DNA from 3 places in the Pantoea sp. C1E2 genome. Region 1 is predicted to be linked to each of the others. Evidence: predicted binding sites of a transcription regulator. Region 1 holds the regulator's gene; each other region holds the start of a gene.
The links. Region 1 encodes PhoB, which activates phosphate uptake and scavenging genes when phosphate is short. Its sites were predicted from a motif close to CTGTCATAAAACTGNCNNAT; they were not measured.

Region 1 (5,916 bases):
ATCAATTTGCATCGGGCGGCTCATCGCCCCGAGTTGGGCTGCGCCTGCCGCCAGCGCGGTAGGTGCGGTTGAGGATCCAGCCGCCTGTACCTGAACGTTAACGCCCGGTGACTGGCGGCTGAAATCCTCGCCCCATAAGGTCATCAGATAGCCGAGGGTGTCGGAACCGACGCTGCTTAAATTGCCGGTGAGCATGGTTTGTTGGGCTGGTGCCAGCGCAGAGCACAGCAGCAACGTGAACAGCAACAGCGATTTCATCAGGTCTTCCGTCAATCAGGTCATGAACATTCAAGTGCACATTCTGTAGCGGCACGATTGATCGCGCAATACATTGCGCCGCTACCGTATGTGCGAATAACTCGTACATGGCCTAATCCATTGGCATAGCGCAATAAATTGCGCCGCTCCGTCGTGCTTAACTGACCTTACTGTGAACGCTTTTCGCCACAATCAAGCGTGGTGGCAGCACAAAACTAAAACAGGTTTCCTGATGCGGAATACTGGTGATCTCCAGCCTCGCCGTGTGATGGCTCAATGCATGCTTAACGATCGCCAGCCCTAAGCCACTGCCGCCGGTCGCACGCGATCGGGCTTTATCGACCCGATAAAAACGCTCGGTGAGGCGCGGCAAATGCTCCTCGCTGATCCCCGGTCCGTTATCGCACACTTTGAATTCCGCCCCCTCTTTGGTGCGCAGCCAGCTGATATCGAGGCGCGTTCCCTCCGGCGTGTGATTCACCGCGTTGTACACCAGATTGGAAATGGCGCTGCGCAGCTGTTCATCATTGCCGAAGACTTTGAGGTGCGGATCGGTGCGGAAATGGATGCTGTGCCGGCCCTGGCTGAGGGTTTCCGCCTCGCGCTGCAACAGTTGCAGCATGCCCGGGACATCCACCGTCTCTTTGAGATCGATAGCGGGCGCGGCTTCAATACGCGACAAGGTCAGCAGCTGTTTCACCAGGCTATCCATGCGGCGAGTTTGCTCCTGCATGGTGTGCAACGCCTTGCCGCGCGTGCGCTCGTTCATCGCCGCATCGTCCATCATTTCCAGATAGCCCTGCAACACCGTTAACGGCGTACGCAGTTCATGACTGACGTTGGCAAAGAAGTTACGCCGCGCCCCTTCCAGCTGGTGCATCTGGGTGACATCGCGCGCCACCATCAACCATTGCCCTTCGCTGTAGGGCATCACACGAAATTCCATATGATGTTGATTGTTCAGCACCAGCGTCAGCGGCTTGTCAAAATCGCGTTGGCGGATATAGCGGGAAAACTCAGGATAGCGCAGTAAATTGAGGATGTTCTGGCCATTATCTTCCGGCCAGCGCAGCCCGAGATGCTGTTGTGCCAGCCCGTTGCACCAGAAAATGGTGCCCTCTTCGGTGGTCAGGATCACTGCATCAGGCAGGGATTCCGCGCCGCTACGAAAGCGCTTAATCAGGTTACCCAACTCCCGACGACGACGACGGTTACGCAGTTGCATCTGATACAGGCCGTAGAACAGCGGTTCCCAGCTACCGCGCCCGGCGGGTGGCGTCATAGAACGATCGACCCACAGCCAGTGCGACAGACGCATCAGATTTCTAAAGTGCCAAAACATCACACCCGACACTGCAATCAGCAGTAGCCAGGGCAGATAACCGAACAACAGACCAAGCACCAGCGCGGGCAAACAGACCAGCGCCAGCTCAGTCAATAATCTCTTCCAGGAGAGTCGTTCCAGCACGGTAAAAGACTCCGTTTAGTAGCGGGCAGAGAAACGATACCCTGTTCCACGTACGGTTTGAACCATGCGATCGTGGCCAGATACTTCCAGTGCTTTACGTAAACGACGGATATGCACATCAACGGTACGATCTTCCACGTAGACGTTGGTGCCCCATACGTGGTTCAGCAGCTGTTCGCGGCTGTAAACACGCTCTGGGTGCGTCATAAAGAAGTGCAGCAATTTATATTCGGTAGGTCCCATTTCCAGCGGGGTACTTTCCGACATCACGCGATGCGAGGAAGGATCGAGGCTCAGACCCTGCATCTCAATCACCTCTTCCACCGCCATTGGTGAAATACGGCGCATCACCGCTTTGATACGTGCCATCAGCTCTTTCGGTGAGAAAGGTTTGGTGATGTAGTCATCCGCGCCCACTTCCAGACCGCGCACGCGATCTTCTTCTTCACCGCGCGCCGTCAGCATCATCACCGGGATGTCGCGCGTCATGGCTTCACGTTTCAAATGTTTAATAAACTGAATACCGCTGCCGCCAGGCAACATCCAATCCAGCAGAATTAAATCAGGCCAGGGTTCGATCAACTTACCAATCGCGCTGTCATAGTCTTCTGCCTCAATAGGCTGATAATCATTCTGTTCCAGCACGAAACATAACATTTCACGGATGGGAGCTTCGTCTTCCACAACCAAAATGCGCTTAGCCATTATAACTCCTGCTTTTGTGACAATAGGTCACTGGGATTTGCGGCGCCATTATGCGTCAGTTTTATGACACTTTTATGAAAAACCCGACCTATGATAAATAGTTAAAAAACAGAAATGTGACAACGATTATCGCTTTTTTTTCTTTGCGATCTGAAGAGGTTATAATTCGCCTTCGCTTAACGAAGCAGGGAGTATTCATGCGCATTATTCACACCGCGGATTGGCATCTCGGTCAATTCTTTTACAGCAAAAGCCGGGCGGCCGAGCATCAGGCCTTCCTGGAGTGGTTGCTGGACCAGATTACCCAGCATCAGGTGGATGCGCTGATCATCGCGGGAGACCTGTTTGATACCGGTTCGCCACCAAGCTATGCGCGTGAAATGTTTAACCGCTTCGTGGTCGCGCTGCAACCGACGCAGTGCCAGCTGATTGTGCTGGCGGGCAACCATGATTCCGTCGCTACCCTGAATGAATCACGCGAATTACTCGCCTGTTTAAATACGCGAGTGATCACCAGCGCCACGCCACAGGGCGAGCAGCAGGTGCTGACGCTGCATCAGCGCGATGGCACGCCGGGGGCGTTGTTGTGTGCGATTCCCTATTTGCGTCCACGCGATATTTTGCGCAGCCAGGCGGGACAATCCGGGCGCGAGAAACAGATCTCACTGCTGGAAGCGATTGAGCAGCATTACCAGCAGTGTTATGCCGCTGCGCTGGCCGAACGCGCAGATCGTGCACTTCCCATTATTGCCACCGGCCATCTCACCACCGTTGGCGTGACCAAAAGCGACTCGGTGCGCGATATCTATATCGGCACGCTGGATGCCTTCCCGGCGCAGGCGTTTCCCGCCGCGGATTACATTGCTCTGGGCCATATTCACCGGGCGCAGCGTATTGCTGACAGTGAACATATTCGTTACAGCGGTTCACCGATTCCGCTCAGCTTTGATGAACTGGGACGTGAGAAAAGCGTATTTCTGCTGGAGTTCGGCGCTCAGTTGGATAGCGTTACAGCGCTGCCGATCCCGCTGTTCCAGCCGATGCAGATGTTGAAAGGCTCAATGGCGGAAATCGAACAACAGCTGAGCGAATTTAGTGAGGGAGATCGCGAGCAGCCCGTCTGGCTCGACATTGAAATCACCACGCAAGAGTACCTGAGTGATTTGCAGCGCCGCGTTGAGCAACTGACTGAAGCATTGCCGGTGGAAGTGCTGCTGGTGCGCCGCAGCCGAGAACAGCGTCAACGCAGCCTGGCGCGCATGGATAACGAAACCCTGAGCGAGTTGAAAGTCGAAGAGGTGTTTGCTCGTCGCCTGGCGCAGGAAGATCAGTTGGACGCCGATCAGGCTGAACAATTGACGCAGTTATTTCGCACTACCCTCGCCGCGCTGGAGAACCCGTCCGCATGAAAATCCTGACGTTACGTTTTAAAAACCTCAATGCGCTGCGCGGTGAATGGTTTATCGATTTCCGCCGTGAACCCTTTGCCAGCAACGGATTATTTGCCATTACCGGCGCAACCGGCGCGGGGAAAACCACACTGCTGGATGCTATCTGCCTGGCGTTGTATCACCAGACGCCGCGCCTCGGCGTACTGTCGCAGACGCAAAACGAACTGATTACCCGTGACACCGCCGAATGTCTGGCAGAAGTCGAATTTGAGGTTAAAGGGGAAGCCTGGCGTGCCTTCTGGAGCCAGAACCGCGCGCGCGGCCAGGCCGACGGCAAATTGCAGGCGCCACGCGTCGAACTGGCTCGGGTGGCGGATAACCAGATTGTGGCTGATAAGGTCAGCGACAAACTCAAGCTCATCGAAACGCTCTCCGGCCTCGATTTTGACCGCTTCACCCGCTCGATGATGCTGTCGCAAGGCCAGTTCGCTGCCTTCCTCAACGCCAAGCCGGGCGAGCGCGCCGAACTGCTGGAAGAACTGACCGGCACAGAGATCTACGGCCAAATCTCAATGCAGATTTACGAGCGCTGGCGCACCGCACGCAGCGATCTGGAGACCTTGCGCGCGCGGGCGGGCGGCATGCTGTTGCTGGATGAAGTGCGTCGCACAGAGCTGATGCAGCAGGTTGAAGCATTGACGGCGCAAGAAAAAACGCTGAGCGAGCAGCTTGATCAAGCGCAACAGCAACAACAGTGGCTGACGCACTCGCAGCAGCTGGCGCAGGAGCAGCAGCAAGCCGAACAGGCGAACCAGGATGCCGAACAGGCATGGCAGCAGGCGGAAAGCGATCGTCAGCGCCTGGCACGCGCGGAGCCGGCTGAAAAGCTGCGAGAAAAACTCCAGCAGCGCGAGCAGTTACAACAAGATCAACAGCTCGCAACCCGGCAGGCGCAGCAGTTACACACTCAGCAGCAAGATGCGCAAACCGCGCTGCTGCAGGGTGAAAAAAGTTATCAGACGGCACAGCAGGCGCGTGAGCAGGCACTCGCCGATCAGCAGCAGCTGGAAACCTTGCTCACCGAACAGGTGATTCCGATCGACCAACAGCTCGCCAGCCGCGCGCAGCAGTTGGCGGAACAGCAGCGTCTCCATGCGCAACAGTCACAGACATTGCAGCAAAGCCAGATCGCGCTCAGTCAGCATCAGCAAACCCGTGAGCGCTTACAACAGCAGCTGGCAGAGCAGGAGACGTTTCGCAGCCGTGAAGCGGCGGTGGCGCACTGGGGGCCGGAACTGACGCGTTGGCAGGCGGATATTGCTCGTTTCGATGAACGCGAACAGGCGCTGACGCAACTTCGTGCGCAACAGCAGCAGCAAAACGCGCAGCTGACACAACAGCAGCAGGCGATTGCCGAGGGTGATCGCGCGTTGCAACCTCTGCAGCAGGCTGAGGCGCAGGCCAGCCAGCAACGTCAGCAAGCGGAGCAGGCACTCACTTCACTTGAAACCGAAATCAGCAGCACCTCACTGCGTGAGGCGCTCACACAGCATCAACATCAGCGAGCGACACGCCATCAACTCAGCTTACTGGCGGCGCGCTGGCAGTCGTTGCAGCCTCAGCTGCAACAGCGGCAACAAAAACTGACGCTGTTGCAGCAACAGCATCAGCAAGACGAACGCGCTTTGCAGGCGCTGCGCGACGATTACAAACGTGAGAACCAGACGCTGCTCGATCTCCGCAAAATCTGCGAGCTGGAGCGTACCATTGCACAGCTGGCTGATGAACGCGCCCGGCTGCAGCCCGATCAGCCCTGCCCGCTTTGCGGTTCGTGCCAGCATCCGGCTATTGAGCAGTATCAGCAATTACAGCCGGGTGAAAACCAGCAGCGGCTGGCGGCGCAGGAAGCGCTGGTCAGCAAGCTTAAAGAGTCAGGCACCGCGAAAAGTGAGCAGCAAAAGCTGTCGCTGCAACAGCAGCAGGTGCTGCAACAGGAGATCGCTGAATTCGAACAGCAACTCGCGGTGGCGCGCGAGCAGTGGCAAGGTTTCAGCGGTGAGCTGGCACTTACCTGCACGCTGGATCAGCAGGAAG
Region 2 (5,916 bases), 790 kb from region 1:
GTGGCTGAATAAACTGCGGGAACAGCGCGGCGAGGAATACGATACTTTTCGGGTTGGTGAGGTTCACGAGTATGGCGCGTTTAAACAAACGACGACGCGGCATCGCTTTCGCCACGGCATCCAAATCAATACCGCCCGCAGCACGCCACTGCTGAATGCCCAGCCACACCAGATAGGCGGCACCTGCCCATTTCAGCACTTCAAACGCCAGAAGCGATTGTGAAAACAGTGCGCCAAGACCGGCACCCACCAACACAATGTGAATCGCCAGGCCAAGTTGTAAGCCAGTGATAGAGGCTGCCGCGCCGCGATAGCCATGGCTAATGCCAGTGCTCATGGTGTTGATGGCACCGGAACCGGGTGAAAGGCTGAGGATAGTTGTGGTCAACAGGTAGGTTAACCACCATTCAATGGTCATGCGTGACATTCCCTGAAGTGAACGAAGTGTGACACAATACGCCAGAATATCGCGGTGCGCTATGGCGTACAGATGCGCGATGGGGCTTTTTTTCAGGGGGACAGATGCAGCATCACAAACAGCGTTGGCTTGGGCGAGAGAGAGGCTTTTCAGCCTTTGCCACCGGTCCGCTGCTCGACTTCTGGCGTCGTCGTGAAGAGTGCGAATTCACCGGCGTAGGTAACCTGAAGATTCGCTATGTTCGTTTCACCTCACCGCAACATCGCCGTGTCATCCTGATTGTTCCTGGCCGCATCGAAAGCTATATCAAATACCCTGAACTGGCTTACGATCTGTTCCACTGCGGTTATGACGTGGTGATTATTGACCATCGCGGGCAGGGCCGCTCCGATCGCTTGCTGGCCGATTCGCATCGCGGCCATGTGGTCGAGTTCAGCCACTACGTTGACGATTTAGAAACGCTGTATCTGAAAGAGATCGTCAGTAACCATTATCAGCAGCGCTACGTGCTGGCGCATTCGATGGGCGGTGCGATTTTAGCGCTGTTTCTGGCGCGTCAGCCGCAGGCGTTCCATGCCGCGGTGTTTTCGGCACCGATGTTCGGCATCGTGCTGCCGTTGCCTGACTGGATGGCGCACCCGATTTTGGACTGGGCGGAAAAACTGCCGGCGATACGCGAACGCTATGCCCTTGGCACCGGCCGCTGGCGCGCCAGTCCGTTTGGTATTAATCGCCTGACGCACAGCCGGGAACGCTATCGGCGCAACCTGCGTTTTTACGCGGACGATCCGGGGCTGCGCGTTGGTGGCCCGACTTATCACTGGGTGCGTGAAGGCGTGTATGCCGGGCGCAGCATCATTAGCCAGGCGGCGAAAATCACCACGCCATCACTGGTTTTGCAGGCCAGTGAAGACGATGTGGTAGACAACCGCTCGCAAGATATTTTTTGCACGGCGATGGCCGACGCGGGACATCCCTGCGAAGGCACCGTGCCGTATGTGATTCAAGGCGCGCGTCACGAGATTTTGTTTGAAACAGACGCCATGCGCGCTGAAGCGCTCAACCTGGTGGTCGATTTTTTCGAGCGCCACGTTTAACTCATTTTCCGATATCAATACCAGAGGTTTACATGTACCACATCGTCGCATCCGACCTGGATGGCACGCTGCTCTCACCGGAACACCGACTGACACCTTTTGCCCGTACCACGCTGCAGGAACTGGTGGCGCAAGATGTCCACTTCGTTTTCGCCACCGGCCGTCACTATATCGACGTGGGCCAGATGCGCGACAACCTCGGCATTCCGGCGTACATGATCACCTCCAACGGTGCCCGCGTGCACAATGCAGAGGGTGAACTGGTGTTCAGCCATAACCTCGACGCCGATATCGCCAGCGAGCTTTACGGTCTGCAGTACCACGATGAACATATCCTGACGCACGTGTATCGCGACGACGAGTGGTTTATGAGCCGCCACCGACCGGAGGAGCAGGACTACTTCCGCGAGTCGGTGTTTAACTATCAGGTCTACCAGCCGGGCATGCTGGAAACCGATGGTATCAGCAAGGTGTTCTTCACCTGCGACGATCCTGAGCGTCTGGCGCCGCTGGAGCTGGCGATCGAAGCGCGCTGGGGCGATCGTGTGAATGTTAGTTTCTCACTGCCAACCTGTCTGGAAGTGATGGCGGGTGGCGTATCAAAAGGTCACGCGCTGGAAGCGGTATCGAAGCAGCTTGGCTTCTCACTGAAAGAGTGCATCGCTTTTGGGGATGGCATGAATGATGTGGAAATGCTGAGCATGGCTGGTAAAGGCTGCATCATGCGTAATGGGCAGCAGCGTCTGAAAGATACCTTGCCGACGCTCGAAGTAATTGGCAGCAACGCTGAAGACGCGGTGCCGCATACGCTGCGTAAGCTGTTCCTTGCTTAAAAAAATGGGCCGGTTAATCCGGCCCATTTTTGTTATGCCATCTGTTTCTTGTGCTTATGCTCGCTGACCATCGTGAGCAGCAACAGAATCACCGCCAACACCGATCCAGCAATCATCACCATGAAACCGCCATCCCAGCCGAAGTAGTCCACTGTGTAACCGACAATCGCACTGGCGGCGACGGAACCGCCGAGATAGCCAAACAAACCGGTAAAGCCCGCTGCGGTGCCCGCGGCTTTTTTCGGTGCCAGTTCAAGCGCATGCAGACCAATCAGCATCACCGGGCCGTAAATCAGAAAGCCGATGACAATCATGCACAGCATATCGATGCCTGGATTACCTGGCGGGTTAAGCCAGTACACCACCGTAGCGATGGTCACCAGCGTCATAAAGAACACGCCGGTGGCGCCACGATTGCCTCTGAACACCTTGTCCGACATCCAGCCGCACAGCAGGGTGCCGGGAATGCCCGCATATTCGTAGAAGAAATAAGCCCACGAAGATTTATCCAGCGTGAAATGCTTCACCTCTTTCAGGTAGGTCGGTGACCAGTCGAGAATGCCGTAGCGCAGCAGGTAAACGAACACGTTGGCCAGAGCGATATACCACAGCAGCTTATTAGGCAGGATGTACTGCATGAAGATCTGCTTTGCCGTCAGTTCCTCTTCATGATTCTCGCTGTAATCCGGCGGGTAGTCGTTTTTGTACGCTTCAATCGGCGGCAGGCCACAGGATTGGGGGGTGTCACGCATCAGCGCAAACGCAATGATAGCGATGAAGATGGCACCGAACGCCGGCATATACAGCGCAGCTTTCCAGTCGTTAAACCACGCCATGCCCAGCAGGAACAGCAGGGGCGGAATACCGCCGCCGACGTTATGCGCGCAGTTCCATACCGAGACAATCCCGCCACGCTCCTTCTGCGACCACCAGTGCACCATAGTGCGACCGCACGGTGGCCAGCCCATGCCCTGGAACCAACCACACAGGAATAGCAGCACAAACATCACCATGATGCTGGAGGTGGCCCAGGGTACAAAGCCCATAAAGAGCATCACCGCGGCGGCCAGAATCAGTCCGGCAGGTAAAAACACGCGTGGATTTGAGCGGTCGGAGACGGAACCCATGATGAACTTGGAGAAACCGTAAGCGATGGATATCCCAGACAGCGCAAAACCGAGATCGCCACGCGAGAAGCCCTGTTCGACTAAATAGGGCATCGCCAGCGCAAAGTTTTTACGGACCAGGTAATAGGCGGCATAACCAAAGAAAATGCCGATGAAGATTTGCCAGCGCAGCCGACGATAAAGTGGATCGACACGATCGTCAGCGACTTGCGGCTGATGCGGTGCCGGTTTGAAGATACTCAACATGGATGCGGCCCTCCAGGGCGCAATATAGTTATGAATTCCCAGCAGGATGGGTCAAACGCCAACTGGCGCTAAAACAGACAGCAAAGTTCCATTTCGCGCAAAGGATAGTGATGGTTACGCCACGTTACTGTGATGTGTGACACAATTGTTACAGTTTGATGACATTTAAGAGCGATATAAACCAGGAAATGTTGGAATTCGCGCATTAAGCGTTGGGACTTTTACGTTTGAAAGGGTAATCCATTGCGCTGCTGAAATAGATTTACTTCATCAGCAATTAACAGCCCGGTTTTACAAGCGAGCGATAAAGAGTTGGCTTAATGAAGCCAGGAGTTGTTTGGTTTTATTTTGACCACTCGTCAACCAGATATTTCAGCCCATACACGACAGTTTGTTTACACTAGCGCCACTGTTCATTTTGGGATCGATGCCGTGCCGTTACTGATCGTTACCACCATTTTGTGGGCTTTTTCCTTTAGTTTGATAGGTGAATACCTTGCAGGCCAGGTTGACTCCTGGTTCTCTGTACTGATGCGCCTTGGGTTGGCCGCGATTGTCTTCCTGCCGTTCCTGCGCTGGAAAGGCTATCGCGCCTCAACCATCCTGCTGTATATGCTGGTGGGGATGCTGCAACTCGGCGTCATGTACCTGCTGAGTTTTGAGGCTTATACCTACCTCAGCGTGACAGAATTCCTATTGTTTACCGTGATGACGCCGCTCTACGTCACGCTGATCTACGATTTGCTCAGCAGACGTCGACTGCGAATCGGCTATGCTTTCAGCGCGCTGTTGGCGGTAGCCGGTGCGGCCATCATTCGCTATGACAAAGTCAGCGATCACTTCTGGTTCGGTTTACTGCTGGTTCAGGCGGCTAACATCTGCTTCGCCATTGGTATGGTCGGTTACAAGCGTTTGCAGGAAACCCGCCCGATGCCGCAACACACGGCATTCTCGTGGTTCTATTTAGGCGCGGTGATCATTGCCATCATTGCCTGGAGCCTGTGGGGTAATCCGAACAAGCTGCCGACCACAAACCTGCAATGGGGCATTCTGGTGTGGCTGGGCGTAGCGGCTTCGGGACTGGGCTACTTTATGTGGAACTACGGTGCCACGCAGGTCGATGCGGGTACGTTGGGCATCATGAACAACATGCACGTACCGGCGGGCTTACTGGTGAACCTGGCGATCTGGCAGGAAAAACCGCACTGGCCGAGCTTTATTGCCGGGGCGATTGTCATTTTCGCTTCACTTTACGTGCACAAGCGTTGGGTAGTAGGGCATGTCGCTAAAAGCGATGCCTAAATGGCCGAGCTGAATTGCTAACAAGCTCGTTGCTTTGCTCTAGCTTCGAAAAAGCAGCACCTAAGCCAGAGGGAAGAGACAGGCAAATCCACAGGGAAGTGAGATTCCTTCGTGATCGGAGCGGCCGGTATCTGACCTGATATCAAAGCGACACCTAAAGCCTAAGGGAAGGGATAGCGTGGCAGAGGAGCAAAGCATCCGAGCCATGGAGGGCGAGGCTGACCCACAGGGATGTGGGTTTCCTTTGCGATCTGCCACGCTATCCCTGACTGAGCACTAACACATAGCAATCAGCCCTTTCCTGACTGAGCACTAACACGTAGTAATCAGCCCTTTCGCGACTGAGCACTAACACGAAGCCATCAGGGCTTTTTCGCGGGCGCCGCAGGACGATGAATCATCGTCAATCCCTTCAAAAAGTTACGCAGAATCTGGTCGCCGCACTCGCGGTAGTTCTTATGATCTGGATTGCGGAAAATCGCACCAACCTCAGCCTGTGAAACCTTAAAGTTTGCCTTCTCCAGCACCACCGGAATATCCGTGGTCTTCAACGCAAACGCGATACGCAGCTTCTTAATGAAGATATTGTTATTCATACGACGTTCGACTGACGGCGCTGGCGCATCTTCACTTTTACCGCGACGGAAGAAAATTAAACCGTTAAGGAAATAGCCCATCAGCACGTCCGGCAATTTACGGAACGCCGCATCCTCATCCTTTTTCATCCACGCCTGAACATCCTCCAGCGGCACTTCACTGCCCGCTAAGGCAAAAATCTCCACCACTTTGCTATCGCTCAAATCAAGCATATAGCGCACGCTGCGCAGAACATCGTTACTCGTCATGGTGAAACTCTCTTGGTCGCGGATTGAGGCGGCGCATTATAGAGCAGG
Region 3 (5,916 bases), 1.0 Mb from region 1:
CGATATCCAGGTTAATGTTCTTCAGAGCGTGAAACTTTCCGTAATAGAAGTTCAGATTGCGAACCTGAATTTTACCGGCAGAAGTCGTTGCCATACTCATTGCTCATCTCTCTTGTGCAGCGCCGCCGAAGCCGCGCCGGGAAATTAGTGTTTGCCCTTGGCGAAAACCACTCGCGCGACAATGTTCAGCAGCAGCACACACAGGGTAATGATCAACACACCCGCCCATGCCAGGCTTTGCCATTCCGCAAACGGGCTCATGGCGAATTTGAAGATCGTCACTGGCAAGTTGGCGATTGGCTGCATCATGTCGGTGCTCCAGAACTGGTTCGACAGCGCAGTAAACAGCAGCGGTGCGGTTTCGCCCGCGATACGCGCGACGGCCAGCAGCACACCGGTGATAATCCCGGATACTGAGGCTTTCAGCGTGATGGCCGAAATCATCTTCCACTTCGGCGTACCCAGCGCATAAGCCGCTTCACGCATGCTGTCTGGTACCAGACGCAGCATGTTTTCTGAGGTACGAATCACGATCGGAATCTGCAACAGCGCCAGCGCCACCACACCCGCCCAGCCAGAGAAGTGCTGCATCTGCGCGACCACGATGGTGTAGACGAACAAGCCCACTACAATCGACGGTGCTGACAACAAGATGTCGTTGATGAAGCGAATCACTTCCGCCAGCCAGTGCTTGCGACCATATTCTGCCAGGTAAATACCCGCCATGATGCCCAGCGGCGTACCGATTACCGTTGACCACAGAATCAATAATCCACTGCCCGCCAGGGCGTTGGCCAAACCACCGCCTGCGGTATTTGGCGGCGGCGTTGATTCGGTGAACAGTGACCAGCTCAGACCATCGATGCCTTTGGTGACGGTGGTGAACAGAATCCACACCAGCCAGAACAGGCCAAAGGCCATGGTCAGCATCGACAAGGTCAGAGCAATTTTGTTTTTGGTGCTGCGCCACGCCTGCATTTTGCGGCGAGAGGCTTCCAGCTCAGCGCGAGCCTGCATTTCAATAGCTGTCATGAACGGGCTCCTTCACTCTTCGCCAGACGCAGGATCATCAGTTTAGAGATCGCCAGCACGATAAAGGTAATCACGAACAGGATCAGACCCAGCTCCATCAGCGCGGCTACGTGCACGCCTGATTCCGCTTCAGCGAATTCGTTCGCCAGTGCGGAGGTGATACTGTTGCCCGGCATAAATAGCGATGCGCTGTCGAGCTGGTAGGTGTTTCCGATGATAAAGGTCACCGCCATGGTTTCACCCAGTGCGCGGCCGAGTCCCAGCATCACACCACCGATCACGCCGTTTTTGGTGAATGGCAGCACGATGCGCCAGATCACTTCCCACGTGGTGCAACCGATGCCGTAAGCGGACTCTTTCATCATCACCGGCGTCTGCTCAAACACATCACGCATCACCGAAGCAATGTACGGAATGATCATGATGGCGAGGATCACACCTGCCGCCAGAATACCGATACCGAAAGCCGGGCCTGAGAACAGGGTGCCCACAATCGGAATGTTCGACATGACGTTGCCGACCGGCGTCTGGAAGTACTCAGCGAACAGCGGGGCGAAGATAAACAGGCCCCACATGCCGTAAACGATACTCGGGATTGCTGCTAACAGTTCAATCGCGGTACCCAGCGGGCGACGTAGCCAGTTAGGCGACAGTTCCGTCAGGAACAGCGCAATGCCAAAGCTCACCGGCACCGCGATGACCAGAGCAATAATGGAGGTGACGAGGGTGCCGTAAATCGGTACCAGCGCACCAAATTGTTCGTTTGGCGCATCCCAGGTTTTGGTCCATAAGAAGGAAAAACCAAATTTTTGGATGCTAGGCCAGGAAGAGAAAATCAGGGAGACGATAATGCCACCCATCAACAACAACACGATAAGCGCGGAAAGTTTCACCAGCGCGCCGAAAATCATGTCACCTTGTTTACCTGGGGCTTTGAACGTCGGCTTAGTGGCAGCCATAAGTTTCTCGGTTCTCAGAGGAAGTTCAGGGCGGCATACCATGCCGCCCATCGGGTTGGTCAGTCAGGGGAGACTAACCGGGTCATTCGCTTACTTATAAATCGCTTTGCCGGAGCTGTCTTTGATGTTCGCTTTCCAGGCAGTGCGAATCTGGTTAGCAACGCTTTCTGGCAGCGCAGCGTAATCCAGTGCGGTTGCAGTTTTACTGCCGCCTTTGTAAGCCCAGTCGAAGAACTTCATCACTTCAGCACCTTTAGCCGCATCAGCCTGCTCTTTGTAGATCAGGATGAAGGTGGTAGAAGAGATTGGCCATGCATCTGCACCTTTCTGGAAGGTCAGGTCTTGAGCGAAAGATTTGCTCCAGTCTGCGCCTTTAGCAGAGTTTGAGAAGCTAGTTTCGCTTGGCGCAACTGGCTTGCCATCTGCATCCATCAGTTTGGTGTAGGTCAGGTTGTTCTGCTTAGCATAAGCATACTCAACGTAACCGATTGAACCTGGCAGACGCTGAACGAAGGCTGCAACGCCGTCGTTTCCTTTACCGCCCAGACCGGTTGGCCAGTTAACGGTGTTGCCTTTACCAATTTTGCTGTTCCAGTCGCTGTTGACTTTAGACAGGTAGCTGGTGAAAACGAAAGAGGTACCTGAACCATCTGCGCGGCGAACCACGTTGATGTTGGTGTCTGGCAGTTTCACGCCTGGGTTCAGTTTAGTGATCGCCGGGTCGTTCCACTTTTTGATGTTGCCCAGGTAGATGTCGCCAACGGTTTTGCCGTCCAGCGTCAGTTCACCTGATTTTACACCTGGGATGTTAACGGCCAGCACCACGCCACCGATAACGGTAGGGAACTGGAACAGACCATTTTTTTCCAAATCGGCATCAGCCATCGGCGCATCTGACGCACCGAAATCAACGGTTTTAGCGATGATCTGCTTAACGCCGCCTGAAGAACCAATACCCTGATAGTTGATTTTGCTACCGGTGGCTTGCTGGTATTCTGCTGCCCACTTGGCATAAACCGGTGCCGGGAATGTACCGCCAGCACCAGTCAGATCGGTGGCTGCAAAAGCAGATACCGCGCTTACTGCGAAGGTGGCGGCGAGGATTCGGGCTACGGATGTACGCATCAGTGTCATGTTCCCTCCAGGGGATTCAAAAAAAATCAGGCTCAATGCCTTTTTTAGTAAGAGTCAGTGATTGCTGCTGGAGGGAAAATAGGACAGTTTGATGACAGTGAAATGTACGAAATATGACAGTTATATGACACCGATTAAAAAGCGAGCGGGCCCGTTGCAGACCCGCTCTTTCTACTGATTATTCAACGGTAACGGATTTCGCCAGGTTACGCGGCTGGTCAACATCTGTACCTTTAATCAGCGCGACATGATACGAAAGCAGCTGTAATGGCACCGTATAGAAGATCGGCGCAATCACTTCTTCGACGTGCGGCAGAGAGATGATTTTCATGCCATCGCTATCGGTGAAACCGGCATCCTGATCGGCAAACACATACAGCAGACCGCCGCGTGCGCGTACCTCTTCAATATTCGATTTCAGCTTCTCCAGCAGCTCGTTGTTCGGCGCGACCACGATAACCGGCATATCGGCATCAATCAGCGCCAGCGGGCCGTGTTTGAGCTCTCCGGCCGCGTAGGCTTCCGCGTGGATATAGGAGATCTCTTTCAGCTTCAGCGCGCCTTCCATCGCAATCGGGTACTGATCGCCACGGCCAAGGAACAACGCATGATGTTTGTCAGAGAAACCTTCCGCCAGGCTTTCAATCACTTTATCCTGCGCCAGCATCTGCTCAATTCGGCTCGGTAAGGCCTGCAACGCATGCACGATTTCGTGCTCGGTTTCCGGCTTCATGCCATGCAGACGTCCCAGTTTCGCCACCAGCATCAGTAGAACCGCCAGCTGGGTGGTGAAGGCTTTGGTCGAGGCCACACCAATTTCGGTGCCGGCTTTGGTCATCAGCGCCAGATCGGACTCACGCACCAGCGAAGAGCCCGCAACGTTACAGATGGCCAGCGAACCGAGATAGCCGAGTTCTTTTGACAGACGCAGCGCAGCCAGCGTATCGGCGGTTTCACCCGATTGCGACAGGGTGATCAGCAGGCTGTTTTTGCGCACCGCGGATTTGCGATAGCGGAATTCAGAGGCGATTTCCACATCACAAGGAAGGTTGGCCAGCGACTCAAACCAGTAACGCGATACCATGCCAGAGTTGTATGACGTGCCGCAGGCAATAATCTGGATGTGCTCAACCTTGCTCAGTAATTCTTCGGCATGGGGGCCCAGCTCGCTGAGATCGACCTGCCCGTGGTTAAAACGACCGGTAATGGTGTTTTTAATCGCGTTTGGCTGCTCGTAGATCTCTTTCTGCATGTAGTGGCGATAGGTACCTTTATCACCGGCATCGTATTGCGCAGTAGATTCAATTTCCGCACGTTTGGCTGGCTTACCATCACGATCGATGATAGTGACTTCACGGCGGGTGATTTCAGCGATATCGCCCTCTTCCAGATACATAAAGCGGCGGGTCACCGGCAGCAAGGCCAGCTGATCGGAAGCGATAAAGTTCTCACCCACACCACGGCCGATCACCAGCGGGCTGCCAGAGCGGGCGGCCACCAGCACGGACGGATCGCGGCTGTCCATGATCACCATGCCATAAGCACCGCGCAGTTGAGGGATCACGCGCAGTACCACTTCGCGCAATGTGCCGCCCTGTTTCTGCTCCCAGTGCACCAGATGCGCCACCACTTCGGTGTCGGTTTCTGAGGCAAAGGTATAGCCGCGCTCAATCATCTGAGCACGCAGTGGCTCATGGTTCTCAATGATGCCGTTGTGCACAATGATGATGTGCTCAGAGACATGCGGATGCGCATTCGCTTCTGATGGCTCACCGTGGGTTGCCCAACGAGTGTGAGCGATACCGGTGCCACCAATCAGCGGCTGCTGCTCTGCGGCTTCGGCCAGATTGGCCACTTTGCCGAGACGACGCAGACGCGTCATGTGCCCCTGACGATCCACCACTGCCAGACCCGCAGAGTCATAACCGCGATACTCAAGACGACGCAGACCTTCCAGCAGAATTTCTGCGATGTCACGCTGCGCTACTGCACCAACAATTCCACACATAATAGTTTCCTGACTTCATGGCTTTCGGCCATTGCGTTGTCTTCTGACCTGATTTCCCCGAGCCTTGTAGAGAGTTGGGGATCTACCCTTCATACTTCAAATTTCAGGTGCGTTGGCTACGTGCATTCACCCCAATCACTTACTTCAGTAAGCTCCTGAGGATTCATGCACTTGCCGCCTTCCTGAAACTCGAATTATTTTGGGTATTTTTCTAACGGGCCGATCTTTGCCGGCCCTTAAAATTTATTTTTTCTTCACCGGACGCTGCCAGCCAGACTTCTGATTCTGTTCTTTACGGTTGTAGATCAAATCGGCGGCGGTGACATCTTTCATAACCGTGGTGCCTGCTGCAATGGTCGCGCCAGCTGCGATGGTGACCGGGGCCACCAGCTGGGTATCGGAACCGACAAACACATTGTCGCCGATGATAGTTTTGAATTTGTTGGCGCCATCGTAGTTGCAGGTAATGGTGCCCGCTCCAATGTTTACGCCCGCGCCAATTTCGGCGTCGCCAAGATAAGAGAGATGGCCGGCTTTAGATCCTTTGCCCAGCGTGGCTTTTTTCATCTCAACGAAATTGCCCACGTGCGCCTCTTCCGCCAACTCGCTGCCAGGACGCAAACGTGCAAACGGCCCAACGGTGCAGGCAGCGGCTAAGGCGGCATCTTCGATCACCGAATAGGGACTGATTTCACAATCATCACCAATCACGCTGTTTTTGATAATGCAGCCCGCGCCGATTTTCACGCGATCGCCCAGCGTCACCTTGCCTTCAATGATGAC

Region 2: glpT (glycerol-3-phosphate transporter) is a predicted target of PhoB. The motif match lies at 3,867-3,886, and genes of this name have one in related genera.
Region 3: pstS (phosphate ABC transporter substrate-binding protein PstS) is a predicted target of PhoB. The motif match lies at 3,237-3,256, and genes of this name have one in related genera.

The regions. Positions count from the first base shown of each region.
Region 1 is NZ_JBSZHT010000002.1:1,260,598-1,266,513, reverse strand. Features, by position in the region: gene ACXI0A_RS06005 (phosphate ABC transporter substrate-binding protein PstS family protein) at 1-258, opposite strand, end outside; gene phoR (phosphate regulon sensor histidine kinase PhoR) at 416-1,726, opposite strand; gene phoB (phosphate response regulator transcription factor PhoB) at 1,742-2,431, opposite strand; gene sbcD (exonuclease subunit SbcD) at 2,629-3,840, shown strand; gene ACXI0A_RS05985 (SbcC/MukB-like Walker B domain-containing protein) at 3,837-5,916, shown strand, end outside.
Region 2 is NZ_JBSZHT010000002.1:472,983-478,898, forward strand. Features, by position in the region: gene rhtB (homoserine/homoserine lactone efflux protein) at 1-418, opposite strand, end outside; gene pldB (lysophospholipase L2) at 523-1,515, shown strand; gene yigL (sugar/pyridoxal phosphate phosphatase YigL) at 1,548-2,348, shown strand; gene glpT (glycerol-3-phosphate transporter) at 2,381-3,721, opposite strand; gene ACXI0A_RS02450 (carboxylate/amino acid/amine transporter) at 4,154-5,023, shown strand; gene ACXI0A_RS02455 (YehS family protein) at 5,386-5,868, opposite strand.
Region 3 is NZ_JBSZHT010000002.1:230,507-236,422, reverse strand. Features, by position in the region: gene pstB (phosphate ABC transporter ATP-binding protein PstB) at 1-100, opposite strand, end outside; gene pstA (phosphate ABC transporter permease PstA) at 145-1,032, opposite strand; gene pstC (phosphate ABC transporter permease PstC) at 1,029-1,991, opposite strand; gene pstS (phosphate ABC transporter substrate-binding protein PstS) at 2,082-3,125, opposite strand; gene glmS (glutamine--fructose-6-phosphate transaminase (isomerizing)) at 3,304-5,133, opposite strand; gene glmU (bifunctional UDP-N-acetylglucosamine diphosphorylase/glucosamine-1-phosphate N-acetyltransferase GlmU) at 5,377-5,916, opposite strand, start outside.